3 regions of the Streptomyces sp. NPDC018610 genome follow, and region 2 is predicted to be linked to each of the others. Evidence: riboswitches for the same ligand, from Rfam matches in the RefSeq annotation. Region 2 holds a riboswitch; each other region holds the start of a gene.
The links. Region 2 has a riboswitch for cobalamin ahead of ACH5A8_RS06905 (CbtB-domain containing protein). Riboswitches for the same ligand answer to the same signal wherever they lie in the genome.

Region 1 (3,267 bases), on a different contig from region 2:
CCGGGAAGCCGCGCGGCGCCGTCGTACCGGGAGAGGCGAGCCAGTGGACGTACGCCACGCTGGCCCTGGGCTCCGCGCTCGCGCTGTTCATGTACCCGCACTCGATCACCGCGACGCTCTCCTCGAAGAGCCGTGAGGTGATCCGCCGCAACACCACGATCCTGCCGCTGTACTCGCTGATGCTGGGCCTGCTCGCGCTGCTGGGCTTCATGGCGATCGCGGCGGGCGTCAAGGTCCAGAACGGCCAGCTGGCCATTCCGCAGCTGTTCGAGGACATGTTCCCGGACTGGTTCACGGGCATCGCCTTCGCGGCCATCGGCATCGGCGCGCTGGTGCCGGCGGCCATCATGTCGATCGCGGCGGCGAACCTTTTCACCCGCAACATCTACAAGGACTTCATCAAGCCGGACGCGACGGCCAAGGAGGAGACCCGGGTCTCCAAGATCGTCTCGCTGCTGGTGAAGGTCGGCGCGCTGGTCTTCGTCCTGACCATGGACAAGACGGTCGCCATCAACTTCCAGCTGCTGGGCGGGATCTGGATCCTGCAGACCTTCCCGGCCCTGGTGGGCGGCCTGTTCACCCGCTGGTTCCACCGCTGGGCGCTGCTGGCCGGCTGGGCGGTCGGCATGGTCTACGGCACCCTCGCGGCCTACGGTGTCGCCTCGCCCACGCAGAAGCACTTCGGCGGCTCGGCCAAGGAGATCCCGGGCATCGGCGAGATCGGCTACATCGGCATGACGGCGTTCGTGCTCAACGTGGTCGTCGCGGTGGTCCTGACCTTCGTCCTCAGGGCGCTGAAGGCGCCCGAGGGCGTCGACGAGACCAGCCCCGAGGACTACACGAAGGACGCGGGCGACGCCGGGGTCGCGGTGGAGCTGCCGCCGGCCACGGCCGGCAGCGCCCACTGATCCCGGCGGACAGCCGACGGGCCGCCGGAGGGCTCTCCGGCGGCCCGTCGCCGTACCGGGGCGGCCCGGAGTCCGGCGGCGCGCCGCCGCCCCCGCACAGCGGGGTCCAGGCCCGTCCCAGGGGCGGGCCGGCGGGCTTCGGGGAGGCCCGCGGGCGCCTCTCCCCGCTCACCCTCGCGTTGCCCCTCTGACACGCTGCGCAGTCACCACGACACAACATATGGGGGTGGCTTCACCACCCGGCACAAGATGTATGCTCGTCCTCGCTGTCGCCGCAGGGGAATCCGGTGCGAATCCGGAACTGTCCCGCAACGGTGTACACGTACACATGTGCCCTGATCGCCGTGTACGTGCGTCAGTCCGAGGACCTGCCGACAGCGCACCCGGCCGTCCGGTCCGGGTGCCGACGTCCGGGCCTCGTGGAATGGGCCGGTGGACGCGACGCCGCGTGCGCTCGTGTGCTGCCGCATGCCCTCGACGAGGCCTCGTGCCGAGCGAGGGAGAGCCCCAAGTGACCATCGCGCCTGCGGATCCGGCTTCAGTCGAGGACCGCTTGGAGACCGACGGTCCCGGTGCCGCGCTGCTGCGGACCCTGACCGAGCTGACCACCGACCTCCCCGACGCCGACCCCGGCCGGGTCGCCGCCGCCGCGCTGCGCGGCCGCTCCGCGCACGCCGACGAGGCCGAGTTGCGCGAGCTGGCCACCGAGGCGTCCGCCGGGCTCATCTCCGAGGACCCCGCCTACTCCCGGCTGGCGGCCAGGCTGCTGACCCTCACCATCCGCGCCGAGGCCGGCTCGCAGGGCGTCACCCGCTTCACCGAGTCCGTCGCCGTGGGCCACCGCGAGGGGCTGATCGCCGACCGGACCGCGGACTTCGTGCGTCGGCACGCCGAGCGTCTCGACGCGCTGGCCGACCCGGCCGCCGACGACCGCTTCGGCTACTTCGGCCTGCGCACCCTGCACAGCCGCTACCTCCTGCGGCACCCGATCACCCGCAAGGTGATCGAGACGCCCCAGCACTTCATGCTGCGGGTGGCGAGCGGCCTCGCCGAGGACGACACCGCCCGCTCCGTGGACGAGGTCGCGGCGCTCTACGGGCTCATGAGCCGCCTCGACTACCTGCCCTCCTCCCCCACGCTCTTCAACTCCGGCACCCGGCACCCCCAGATGTCCTCCTGCTACCTGCTCGACTCCCCGCAGGACGAGCTGGACAGCATCTACGACCGCTACCACCAGGTGGCCCGCCTGTCCAAGCACGCCGGCGGCATCGGCATCGCCTACTCCCGCGTGCGCTCGCGCGGTTCGCTGATCCGCGGCACCAACGGCCACTCCAACGGCATCGTGCCGTTCCTGAAGACCCTGGACGCCTCGGTGGCCGCGGTGAACCAGGGCGGCCGGCGCAAGGGCGCCGCGGCGGTCTACCTGGAGACCTGGCACTCGGACATCGAGGAGTTCCTGGAGCTGCGGGACAACACCGGCGAGGACGCCCGCCGCACCCACAACCTCAACCTGGCGCACTGGGTCCCGGACGAGTTCATGCGCCGGGTGAACGCGGACGCGCCGTGGTCGCTGTTCTCCCCCGCGGACGTGCCCGAGCTGGTGGACCTGTGGGGCGCGGAGTTCGACGCCGCCTACCGCGCCGCCGAGGCGAGGGGCCTGGCCCGCAAGACCATGCCGGCCCGCGAGCTGTACGGCCGCATGATGCGCACCCTCGCGCAGACCGGCAACGGCTGGATGACCTTCAAGGACGCCGCCAACCGCACCGCCAACCAGACGGCCGAGCCGGGCCACGTCATTCACTCCTCGAACCTGTGCACGGAGATCCTGGAGGTCACCGACGACGGCGAGACCGCGGTGTGCAACCTGGGATCGGTCAACCTCGGCGCGTTCGTGACCGGCGGGGAGATCGACTGGGACCGGCTGGACGAGACCGTCCGCACCGCCGTGACCTTCCTGGACCGCGTGGTCGACATCAACTTCTACCCGACCGGGCAGGCGGGCCGCTCCAACGCCCGCTGGCGGCCGGTGGGCCTCGGCGCGATGGGTCTGCAGGACGTCTTCTTCAAGCTGCGCGTGCCCTTCGACTCCGCCGAGGCGAAGGCCCTGTCCACCCGTATCGCGGAGCGGATCATGCTCGCCGCCTACGAGGCGTCCACCGACCTCGCCGAGCGGCACGGGCCGCTGCCGGCCTGGGAGAAGACCCGCACCGCCCGGGGCGTGCTGCACCCCGACCACTACGACGTCTCCCTCACCTGGCCCGAGCGGTGGGCGGCGCTGCGTGAGCGGATCGCGTCCGTCGGCATGCGCAACTCGCTGCTGCTGGCGATCGCGCCGACCGCCACCATCGCCTCGATCGCC
Region 2 (3,267 bases):
CCGGGCTTTCGGGGCAGGTCGTCGACGATGTGCGGACCTGCCCGCTGCAGCCCTCCCCCTGTGCGGCAATCAGTGCCTCCAGGTCGCGGAGTAGTTGTTCGGTGCGTTTGGCTTGCTGGGCGAGGACCCGCACCCGGGCGCTCTGGCCGCCGATCTGCCGTCGGCTGGCGATCAGTTGGTCGTATTCCTCCCGGGTGAGGGCGACCGCCTCGCGGCCACCGAGGGTGATGTGGCGCGGCTGGGGGGTTTTGGCCACTCGGTTCCTCCGCTCATCGGCCGGGTGGTCCGCGTAGGGTCGGGCTGCACTACCGAGCCGTACTCACTCTTCCGTCGGAATCGGTGTCCGGAGAACGCCAGAAGGCCCCCGGATGGTTCCGTAGGGCCCTCTGTTGTCCGGAAGGAATCAGTGCGCGGCCGGAACCGCGCGGCCGCTCGCGGCTGCCGCCGGCTTCGGGTGCAGCAGGCGTTCCGCCAGTTCGCCGAAGAGCAGGCCGAAGCCGGCCCACATCGCGGTCTGGATGGCCAGTGCGGACAGCCGGAACCGCCACAGCAGGGCGGCCGGAAAGTCCTTCGGCACCTCGTTGATGACGGGCAGGAACTCGTAAGCCAGACCGATCATGACGGCGAACGCGGTCACCGCGACCACTGTCGCCCACCAGGTGCCGAGACTGGGCGCCAGGCGCTTGCCCAGGAGGGTGGCAGCGACCGCGAGGAGGACGCTGAGCAGCATCATCAGGAAGTACAGCGTGGTCCGCTTGCTGATGGTGTCGGGATCGCCGACCGACGGCGGGTTCGCCGGGTACTTCAGGAAAGGCACGACATAGACGGCGAGCAGAGCGCAGCCGGACAGCAGCAGCGCGGTCGCCCGCGGGCTGAAGCGGCCCACGCGGCCCAGGGCGAAGCAGTACGCGAGGGCGGCGATGCCGCCGAAGGCGACCCCGTAGACGAGGACGCCGGTGGCGAGGCCCGCGGTGGACTGCAGGGAGCGGGAGACGACTTCCATCTCGTGCTCGTGGGAGTGGGCGTCCTCGAAGGCGATCGCCTTGTCGACGCTCGGCTCACCGAGGAGGTAGGCGACGACGAGGGCGAGCACGCCGGCGGCAAGGCCGGCGAGCATGCCCCGCACGAGGAGATTTCTTACCGTTGCGGAGTTCATGGGAGTCGGGCGTCCCTCGCGTCAGTGGCAGGGGAAGCCGAGCAGGTGGCGTGCGTCGTGCACCCACTCGTGGACGTCCGTGCCGTTGAACACGGAGGTGGCGCCCTGCTCGGCGCCGACGAAGTACAGCAGGACCAGCATCAGGATGCCGAAGAAGACCGCCCACGGCGCTATCGCCTTCAGCGGCAGCTTGGCGGGGATGGTGGGAGTGGTGGCTGTCGGCTGGGCGACGGTCTGCGCCATGGCAGAACCTCCTCTGGGAGTTCGCGTCCCATCTCGGTGGTGCACAGGACGACGGCCACGGGTCTGACTCACGCGACACCCGAGAGGTGTCCCGCATACAGTGGCGCGACCGTGCCGGATTCCCACCGGCTTCCGTCTCGCCGTCGTCGATATCGGACAGACCGTACCGCGTGGTGCGGGCACCGGCCAAGACCGCCTTCCTCCCAAGTGATCTTCCTCTCCCACCGCCCGGGACGGTGCGGGTTCGGGCTTCGGGACTCAGCGGTGACCGAACACCGGTGGTCGTTCGTCGACGAAGGCGCCCATGCCCTTCTTCCGGCCGACGGTCGCCAACAACGCGTAAGGGGACCGTTGTCCGAAGCGGACGCCGCGGGTTCCAGGCACACCACTCGGGCTGCGCCGCGGTGGCGACGGCGATCGCAGCCTCGGTCTCGTCCCGATTCGCCAGGGGCATCTCCGAGTCAGCGAGGCTTGGATGCAACCGTCCTCGGGCCCGCGAAGCGCACGGGCGCACTGAAGCGGGCCTTGCGCGCGGCCCGCCGGAAGGTGGTCAGTACGGCTGGCCCCGCCAGCAGCACGCACACGAAGTTGGTGATGGCCCGCCCGGTGTCCCAGCCCAGCGAGGTGGCCAGGTCGAAGGCGACATAGCGATGCCACTGCTCCGTGAAGGGCAGACCCGGCAGGTACGCGATCGAACTGTTGGGATCCAGGGAGAAGGGCCAGAAGGAGAGGTTGAGGAGGAAGCCGAAGAGGTAGCCGGAGAGCGAGCCGTAGACGGCCAGCATCAGCACCTCACGCCGGCCGCTCGCTCGGGGGAGGAATCCGGCGAGCATCCCCACGAAGGCGCAGCCGAACATCTGATACGGCATCCACGGGCCCACTCCCCCGGTGATCAGTGCCGAAGCGAACAGCGAGGTGCAGCCAAGCACGAAGCCGAAACCTGGGCCGTACACCCTTCCTGCCAGGACCAGGACGAAAAAGACGGTCTCGATGCCCGCAGTTCCGGCGCCGAGCGGGCGCAGGGCGGCGTTGACGGCGGAGAGCACGCCCAGCATGGCGAGCGACTTGGAGTCGATGCCGCCCTCGGCGATCTCCGAGAGGACCACGCACAGGACCAGCACCAGCAGGACGCCGAAGATCAGCGGGGGCGCGTAGTTGGAGCCGAACGTGCCCGGCGCGACCACGAAGGGCCAGAAGAAGGCGACGAGTCCGAGGAAGGCGGCCAGTGCCATGATGACGCCGACGCGCGGGGTCAACCGGATGGCATTGCCGATGCGCGTACTCATGGGCGTGCTGCCTCGTCTCGTTCGGTGCCGAGCGCCTGTGCCACTTGGTGGACCGTCAGGAACGGCAGCGGGGAGAGGATCTTCGCCGTCTGCGGGGCGAACGTCGGCGAGGACACGATGACCTCCGTGGTCGGGCCGTCGGCGACGACATCGCCTTCGGCCATGACCACGACGCGGTCGGCGGCCCGGGCGACGAATTCGACGTCGTGCGTGGAGATGACGATCGTCCGGCCCTCCTCCGCGAGAGCGTCCACGATGCCGATCAGTGCCGTCTTGGCCCGGTAGTCCAGTCCCCGGGTCGGTTCGTCCAACAGGACGACCCGGGGCGCGGCGGAGAGCTGGATGGCGAGGACCAGAGTGAGTTTCTGCCCCTCGGAGAGATCTCGGGGATGGGCGGAGTCGTCGATGCCGGGAGCCAGCCGGTCGAGCAGGGCACGCGCCTTGATCTCGGTGCCCGAGTCCGCGTCGGCTTGGGCGAGTTCCTGCTTGACGCTCTCCAGGTAGAGCAGGTCGGTCGGGGTCTGCGGGACCAGCCCGACGAGCTGCCGGGCTTGAGCCGGCGGCACGGAGTGAGGGTCCGTC
Region 3 (3,267 bases), on a different contig from region 2:
GGCCGCCCCCGCGGCCGTGATCCCCGCCCAGGCCGTCGCCGAGACCGTCGCCGACGTCCCCGCCGCGGCGCCCGCCGTCCCGCTCGCCGGGCCCCCGGCCGTCGCCCTGCTCGCCGAGGAACTCGCGGCGACCATCCCCGCCCCGGCGTCCGCGCCCCGTATCGACATCGACCTCGGCACGACGCCGCCGACGGCCCCCGCGACCGCGGCGGTCCCGCCGGCCGCGACCGTCTGAGTCCCGCACTCCGCTCCCCCAAGGAAGCATCAGCATGAAGATCGACTGGGCAGCCCTCGGCTCCGTCTTCGGCGTCAGCCTCGTGGTCACCGTAGGCCTCGTGGGCCTGTTCACCCTGGGCATCGCCGGCCTCTCCCGCCGCGAGCGGGCCGTCGCCCACGGCGACGGCGGCGGGGCGCTGGCGGTCACCGGCGCGTACGTCTGCTTCGCCGCGTGCGCCGCCGCCGTCGGCTACGGCATCTACCTGATCATGGGCAAGGGCTGAGCGCGGGCCGGACGAGACCGGTCCGGGCCGGTCACGGCCGACCCGGCTGGGACACGACCCGGTCCGGGGCCGACCCGGCCTGTGACTGACCCGTTCCGGACCGGCCACGGCGTCGCGACCCCCTCCCCGACACCCAGCCCCCTCCCCCGCCCCGCGCGGTGGCCGCCGACGAGCGGTCCGCGCGGGGCGGAGCCATGTCCGGCCGTGCGCCCCTGCCCGCCCGCCGTGCCCGCCCTCCGTACCCGCAGGTCGGAGGGCGTCATGGGGCGAACGGCGCACTCGGGCCGGGAGGGCGAGCGCCGTGGGCGCGGTCCGTGGACAGGCATGCGCGGCGCGCGGGAGACGTGTGGGGTGCGCAGGGCGCGCGGGGGCGGTGTGGGCCTCATCTCAGTACCCCGGCGCAGGTCAACGGCAAGTTGACTGGTGTTCGCGGGGCGTGGTGGACTGCCGGGGCCATGTACGGCGGCAGGAGAGGAAGCCCGGTGTGAATCCGGCGCGGTCCCGCCACTGTGACCGGGGAGGAACCTTCCCGGGAGCCAGGAACTCTCACCGCCGGTCTCGTCGAACCAGGGCGTGGACACCCTGAGTGAGGACATATCGCCATGCGCGGCTGCCGACCGAGAGTCACCAGCGACACCCTGACCGCCCCCGCGGCGGGCTGACCCGATGGGTGCCGATCGCGTCTTCGCGTACGGCGCCGCCGCCGGCCTCTTGGGCGACCTCCTCCTCGGCGATCCGCGCCGCGGGCACCCGGTCGCCGCGTTCGGCAGGGCCGCCGGCGCCGTAGAACGCGTGCTGTGGCGCGACCACCGCGGGTGGGGCGCCCTCCACACCGCCGTGTGCGCCGGTGGCGCCGCCGCGCTGGGCGCCGTCGCCGCCCGCGCCGTCCGCACCTCCCCCGCCGCCTCCGCCGCGCTGACCGGCGTCGCCACCTGGGCCGTCGTGGGCGGCACCTCGCTCGCCCGCGAGGCCCGCGCCGTCGGGCGGGCCCTGGAGTCCGGCGACGTCGAGGCCGCCCGGGCCCGGCTGCCGCACCTGTGCGGGCGCGACCCGCAGGCGCTGGACGCCGACGGGATCGCGCGGGCCGTCGTGGAGTCCGTCGCCGAGAACACCTCCGACGCGGTGGTCGGCGCGCTCACCTGGGGCGCCCTCGCCGGCGTGCCGGGGCTCCTCGGGTTCCGGGCGGTCAACACGCTCGACGCGATGGTCGGCCACAAGTCGCCCCGCCACCGGCGCTACGGGTGGGCCTCCGCCCGCCTCGACGACGTGGCCGGCTGGCCCGGGGCGCGGCTGACCGCCGTCCTGGCCACCGCGGCCGGCGGCGATCCGCGTGGGGCCGTACGGGCCTGGCGCGCCGACGCCGGCAAGCATCCGAGCCCCAACGCCGGGCCCGTAGAGGCCTCCTTCGCGGGGGCGCTCGGCGTGCGGCTGGGCGGCACGCTGTCGTACGGGGGGCGTGTGGAGCACCGGCCGGTACTCAACGGTGACGGACGCGCCGTCCAGGTGGCGGACATCGACCGGGCCGTACGGCTCTCCCGGCGCGTGAGCTGGCTCGCGCTCGGCACCTGCGCGGCCGCACGCCTCCTCGGACGCCGCCTCCTCGGCGCCCCGCCGGAGAGCGGGGGCCCCACGCGCACTCCTCCGAGGAAGGGACGTACGTCATGAGCGGCGGTCTGCTCGTCGCCGGAACCACCTCCGACGCCGGGAAGAGCGTCGTCACCGCCGGGATCTGCCGGTGGCTGGTCCGGCAGGGCGTCAAGGTCGCGCCGTTCAAGGCGCAGAACATGTCCCTGAACTCGTTCGTCACCCGCGAGGGCGCCGAGATCGGGCGGGCGCAGGCCATGCAGGCGCAGGCGTGCCGGATCGAGCCGACCGCGCTGATGAACCCGGTGCTGCTCAAGCCGGGCGGCGAGCAGAGCAGCCAGGTGGTGCTGCTGGGCAAGCCGGTCGGCGAGCTGAGCGCGCGCGGCTACCACGGCGGGCGGCAGCAGAAGCTCCTGGGCACCGTCCTGGACTGCCTGGCCGAGTTGCGGGGCACGTATGACGCGGTGATCTGTGAGGGGGCGGGCAGCCCGGCGGAGATCAACCTGCGCCGGACCGACATCGTCAACATGGGCATCGCGCGCGGGGCGCGGCTGCCGGTGCTCGTCGTCGGCGACATCGACCGCGGCGGTGTCTTCGCCTCCTTCTTCGGCACCGTCGCCCTGCTGTCCCCCGAGGACCAGGAGCTGGTCGCCGGGTACCTCGTCAACAAGTTCCGCGGCGACGTCTCGCTGCTGGAACCGGGCCTCGACATGCTGCAGGGACTGACCGGGCGGCGCACCTACGGCGTGCTGCCGTTCCGGCACGGGCTCGGCATCGACGAGGAGGACGGTCTCCGGGTCTCCCTGCGCGGCGCCGTGCGGGAGTCCGTCGTCGCCCCGCCGGTCGGCGAGGACGTGCTGCGCGTCGCCGTCTGCGCGATCCCGCTGATGTCGAACTTCACCGACGTGGACGCGCTGGCCGCCGAACCGGGCGTGGTGGTGCGGTTCGTGGACCGGCCGGAGGAACTGGCCGACGCGGACCTGGTCGTGGTCCCCGGCACTCGCGGCACGGTCCGGGCCCTGCGGTGGCTGCGGGAGCGCGGCCTCGCCGACGCCCTGGTGCGCCGGGCCGCCGAGGGTCTGCCGGTGCTCGGCGTCTGCGGCGGCTTCCAGATCCTCGGCGAGCACATCGAGGACGAGGTCGAGTCGCGCGCCGGCGCGGTCCCCGGGCTCGGACTGCTGCC

Region 1: another riboswitch for cobalamin. It lies ahead of ACH5A8_RS27585 (ribonucleoside-diphosphate reductase subunit alpha); the one in region 2 lies ahead of ACH5A8_RS06905 (CbtB-domain containing protein).
Region 3: another riboswitch for cobalamin. It lies ahead of ACH5A8_RS00255 (cobalamin biosynthesis protein); the one in region 2 lies ahead of ACH5A8_RS06905 (CbtB-domain containing protein).

Annotation. Positions count from the first base shown of each region.
Region 1 is NZ_JBISAL010000011.1:252,501-255,767, reverse strand. Features, by position in the region: gene mctP (monocarboxylate uptake permease MctP) at 1-908, shown strand, start outside; cobalamin riboswitch at 1,145-1,299, shown strand; gene ACH5A8_RS27585 (ribonucleoside-diphosphate reductase subunit alpha) at 1,420-3,267, shown strand, end outside.
Region 2 is NZ_JBISAL010000002.1:335,911-339,177, forward strand. Features, by position in the region: gene ACH5A8_RS06895 (hypothetical protein) at 1-256, opposite strand, end outside; gene ACH5A8_RS06900 (CbtA family protein) at 404-1,156, opposite strand; gene ACH5A8_RS06905 (CbtB-domain containing protein) at 1,178-1,399, opposite strand; cobalamin riboswitch at 1,436-1,579, opposite strand; gene ACH5A8_RS06910 (ECF transporter S component) at 1,861-2,685, opposite strand; gene ACH5A8_RS06915 (ABC transporter ATP-binding protein) at 2,682-3,267, opposite strand, start outside.
Region 3 is NZ_JBISAL010000001.1:51,326-54,592, forward strand. Features, by position in the region: gene ACH5A8_RS00245 (anion permease) at 1-235, shown strand, start outside; gene ACH5A8_RS00250 (hypothetical protein) at 270-500, shown strand; cobalamin riboswitch at 923-1,067, shown strand; gene ACH5A8_RS00255 (cobalamin biosynthesis protein) at 1,167-2,165, shown strand; gene ACH5A8_RS00260 (cobyric acid synthase) at 2,162-3,267, shown strand, end outside.